Regions from separate parts of the Paenibacillus sp. EKM211P genome, predicted to be linked through region 1. Evidence: riboswitches for the same ligand, from Rfam matches in the RefSeq annotation. Region 1 holds a riboswitch; the other holds the start of a gene.
The links. Region 1 has a riboswitch for glycine ahead of sdaAB (L-serine ammonia-lyase, iron-sulfur-dependent subunit beta). Riboswitches for the same ligand answer to the same signal wherever they lie in the genome.
Positions count from the first base shown of each region.

Region 2: another riboswitch for glycine. It lies ahead of G9G57_RS23495 (alanine/glycine:cation symporter family protein); the one in region 1 lies ahead of sdaAB (L-serine ammonia-lyase, iron-sulfur-dependent subunit beta).

Region 1 covers NZ_JAAMNS010000021.1:77,525-80,003, reverse strand. Annotated here, with positions in the region: gene sdaAA (L-serine ammonia-lyase, iron-sulfur-dependent, subunit alpha) at 1-678, opposite strand, end outside; gene sdaAB (L-serine ammonia-lyase, iron-sulfur-dependent subunit beta) at 668-1,357, opposite strand; glycine riboswitch at 1,569-1,683, opposite strand; gene G9G57_RS23085 (DUF6359 domain-containing protein) at 1,898-2,479, shown strand, end outside.
Region 2 covers NZ_JAAMNS010000022.1:76,724-79,202, reverse strand. Annotated here, with positions in the region: gene G9G57_RS23500 (glycoside hydrolase family 1 protein) at 1-950, shown strand, start outside; glycine riboswitch at 1,119-1,203, shown strand; glycine riboswitch at 1,215-1,309, shown strand; gene G9G57_RS23495 (alanine/glycine:cation symporter family protein) at 1,468-2,479, shown strand, end outside.

The DNA.
Region 1 (2,479 bases):
TCCGTTGCGCACGATGCAAGGAATCTCCACGAGTCCAGCGACGGGGTCGCAAATCAGGCCGAGCGTGTTCTTAAGAGCGAGGCCTACGGCGTGAACGGCCTGCTCAGGTGTGCCACCGCGTAGCTCCACCATCGCGCCAGCGGCCATCCCGATGGCTGAGCCAATCTCAGCCTGACAGCCTCCCTCCGCGCCGGAAATGAAGGAATTGTTGGCGATGACGTAGCCAATGGCTCCGGCTGCGAACAAGCCGTGCACCATATGCTCATCATCCCAGCCGAATCGCTCCTGCGCACTAATGAACACACCGGGGATGACTCCACAAGAGCCAGCAGTGGGCGTAGCCACAATACGCCCCATGGATGCATTAACCTCCGACACGGATAGCGCATAAGCCATGGCGAGTGCAGAGGCGTCGCCGGAGCAGGTTTCCCCTGCCCGCAGATACTCGGCCAGACGCTTGCCATCACCGCCCGTTAATCCACTGCGGGATACGGTGTCTTGTGTCTGACCACGATGAACGGCCTCCTTCATGACTTCATAATAATCAGACATTTGGCGGAAGATTTCTTCTTCCGTTGTATTCGTCTCTTGTACCTGCTCTTGAATCATCAGGCGGCCAATCGTGGTGGATTCCTCCGCGCATATGGCGCTGATTTCATGCAGATGGCTAAATCGCATCAGATTCAGCTCCTTTTTTCAAATTAATCATTTTAATTTCGTACATATGTGGTAAGGATCGTAGTTTTGCGATCAGTTCAGCCGTAGGAGGACTGTCCGTTTCGATGGCGGTAAGTGCTTCTCCATCTCGGCCTTTGCGATCCACATGCATATAGGCAATGTTAATGTCGGCAGCGCCGAGTGCTGAAGTCACCGCACCTAATGTGCCGGGCTTATCCGAGTGAAGAAGCACCAACGTAGCCAGCTCCCCGGTCAGGTTGACTCGGAATTCGTTGAGCTGCTGGACATGGATGCTGCCGCCGCCGATGGAGGAGCCCAGCAGTGTGCGCTGATCCTCACCCTTCCACAGTTCAAAACGGACGGTATTTGGATGGGGCGCGGGTAGTCCGCTGACGGCAAACTCCACGGCCATTCCAGCCTGCTCCGCCCATTGCTCGGCATCTGGAATTCGGTGGTCGTCTGTATCGTAATTGAGCAGGCCTGCGATGAGTGCTAGGTCTGTACCGTGTCCTTTGTAGGTGTCGGCGAAGGAGCCGTACAGTGTCATGCGGGCACGGTCCGGCTGCATCCCGAGCCAGTGACGGGCAACGCGTGCAAGCCGCACCGCGCCTGCAGTGTGTGAACTGGAAGGTCCGGTCATGGCCGGACCGATAATGGAAAATACATCTTTGAAACGCATGGTGTGGCCCCCTGTATGTTCTAGTACCATAGTATATGGTATTTCCGCGTTTGTGCGCAGCTATGACGGTTCCTAATGCTGACGTACAATGTGAGCGCAAAAAAGGACAGGATAAGGAAGTTTCCCTTATCTCTGTCCTCGTTACCTGAGAGTTTCGTGCGGTGTACTTACCGCCTTACCCCTTGGGTGGCTTGCGCTCTCTCCAGAGTTGCGTCAGATGACGATACATGGACCTGAGAGATTATCCGCCAGCCGGGTGCTGACGTCTTGCTCCTTCGGTGCCGCCAGCGTGTAAGCCCCTGGACAGACTCTCCCGTCATCTTCATTCGCGTATACCGTTCTACATATCTTTCTTAGCGTAATGTATGCCGTGCTCGGTGTCAATCGCAGGTTTCAATTTTTACATAAACAGGCGAGTTTCCGATAAAAAAGATTAAAATTTACATAATTATGGATGAAATCAGGAAGGAATTAGAAGATTGACAGCTAATCTGATAGAGGACAAGTACATTTATGGAATTATAGGAGGGATATTGACGTATGGTAAAAGGCTTGCGGTTCACAGGTTCACGCTTGAAAGGGGTGCTGCATCTAGCAGCGATCGTATCGCTGTTGATTGGGATCCTCGTTCCATTCGGTCAGGTCAAGGCAGAGGGAGCATTGACAGTAGACGAAGCACTTCAGCGCCAAGGCAGTGGAGGTACAGTGACGGTGGAAGGCTACATCGTCGGACATGCTACCGGATCGAAAACAGCTAATTTTTCTGCTCCGTTTGCGAATGATTTTAACGTACTGATTGCCGACCAGGCCAATGAACGTAGCACGTCTAATCTATTGGATGTGCAGCTGACATCTGCGTACAGAGGGCAATTTGGGTTAACAGGTCATCCTGAACTGGTCGGCAGCAAAATTCGCGTGACAGGTACGCTTGGTGCCTACAATAATTTTGGTGGAGTAAAAAGTCCAAGCGCTGTGGAACTGGTGAGTGGAAGCGAGCCGGGGGAACCAGGTGAACCTGACGAACCTGAACCTGGCAACCCGGGTCAACCCGGTACTACACTGCCGGATGGAAAAGGCAAAAAGGTGCTGTTCGATAATACGCACGCACAGACGGCTGGTGCA
Region 2 (2,479 bases), on a different contig from region 1:
TAAAATATGCCGAAACGGTATTTACACGCTATAAGGATAAAGTAAAATACTGGCTGACCTTTAACGAAATTAATGTCATGACTATGAGCCCGTTTACAGGCGGCGGTGTGGTTATTGACCGTGTAGAAAACAAGCAACAAGCGATATATCAAGCATTGCACCATCAATTTGTAGCAAGTGCATTGGCGACCAAACGGGGACATGAGATCATTCCGGGCGCTCAGATCGGCTGTATGCTGGCCCGCATTGAAAGCTACCCACATACGTGTAACCCAGAAGATATCCTGAAAGCACAGCATGAAAATCAAATGAACCTGTTCTTTACGGATGTGCATGCTCGTGGGGAATATCCCAACTATATGAACCGCTATTTTGAAGAAAATAATATTGTGATCCAGACAGAATCCGGCGATGCCGAAATTTTGAAAAATAACACGGTCGATTTTATCTCATTTAGTTACTATATGACCTTGACCGTATCGGCAGGGCCAGAAGGCGAAAAGGCAGCAGGGAACCTGATAGGCGGTGTGAAAAATCCGTATCTGCAGTCTTCCGACTGGGGATGGCAGATCGATCCGATCGGCCTGCGTGTTACACTGAATACGTTTTATGATCGCTATCAAAAGCCACTGTTCATCGTGGAAAATGGCCTGGGTGCGTATGATAAGGTAGAAGAAGACGGCTCTGTGCATGACACGTATCGCATTGATTACTTGCGTCAGCATATTGCCCAAATGAAGGAAGCGATTGCTGACGGTGTTGATCTGATTGGTTACACCAGTTGGGGACCTATCGACCTTGTGAGCATGTCTACGTCCGAAATGTCCAAGCGCTACGGATTTATTTACGTTGATCTGGATGATGACGGTAACGGAACGCTTCAACGCTCCAAAAAGGACTCATTTAACTGGTATAAAAATGTGATAGCAACCAACGGTGAAGAATTGTAATTCCATATCGTTTTGGCGGGTACAGCAGAGAAAATCCTCAGGATGCAATCTGCTGTACCCGCTTTTTGTATAGACACTCTATTGATTCTTTCAGAGGGCTTCACAAATTTTTCACTTGTAATAAGCTGAAATTTTTCTGTATAATGAATAAAAATTTCATATGTCTGGTTGATGTTTGCGGGAGATGGAATGAAAGTTCCAACCGAAGGGGCAAAACTCTCAGGTGCTTAGGCTGATTTACAGCAACGAGCAGGGACCGTAAACGGACAGAACTCTGGAGAGACCCTTAATTGGGCGCCGAAGGTGCACCGCAGATCACATCTGCTTAAACTCTCAGGCAAAAGGACAGAGACGCGAATAACCTGTGACAGGGATAGCCCTAGGCTTTTTATAAGCTTTTAGAGGTGAAATCCTGCACAAGATGGTTGTATTTTTTCGTGCCTTTAACCTCTCCAAGAGTCGAATCAACAGATTTGACTCTTTTTTGTTTTCTACTATGCTGAAGGAGCGGGTTGAAATGAATTTGGTACATGTGTTAGAAACGATTGACAGTTGGATGTGGGGAGCGCCGCTTCTAATTCTCGTCATGGGCACTGGGTTGTGGCTAACGATCCGTCTGAAGATGCTTCAGATTATTCGATTGCCCTTAGCGCTCAAGCTAATTGGTAAAGCGCCGGACGAAGGCAGCGGGGATGTCAGTAGCTTTGGAGCATTGAGTACGGCACTTGCAGCTACTGTAGGTACGGGAAGTATCGTCGGTGTCGCAACAGCGATCAAACTGGGTGGGCCCGGTTCATTATTCTGGATGCTGGTTGCAGCTTTTTTCGGGATGGCAACCAAATATGCGGAAGGGCTATTATCCGTTAAATACCGTGTTAAAGACCGGAACGGACAATTTTCGGGTGGACCGATGTATTATATTGAAAATGGGCTTGGCCGCCGTTTCAAGCCGCTGGCGATGTTGTTTGCCTTTTCTGGTATTCTTGTAGCACTATTTGGAATCGGTACTTTTCCGCAAGTAAAGGCTATCGTTTCTTCTACGGAAAGTAGCTTTGGCGTGCCAACAGTAGTTACAGCAATCATTATTTCCGTGTTGACGGCTGTTGTTACGATTGGAGGACTCAAAAGTATCGCCAAGGTATCCACAAAGATTGTTCCATTCATGTCGGGGCTCTATATCGTGGTTTGTTTAATCGTACTCATTAAGTTTGCAGGAGAGCTTCCTCATGCGATCGCACTAGTATTACAAGGGGCTTTCTCGACAACATCTGCGACGGGTGGATTTGCCGGAGCCACGATTATGCTGGCGATGCGAAGCGGAGTTGCCAGAGGGATCTTTGCAAATGAAGCTGGTTTGGGAAGTGCGCCAATCGCAGCAGCAGCAGCTAAGACGAAATGGCCCGCAGAACAAGGGCTAATATCCATGACGGGCGTTTTTATCGATACGATGATTATTTGTAATTTGACAGGATTTACATTGCTGGTTACGGGAATATGGAGTGGAAATGATGATGGAGGTCTGATGACTC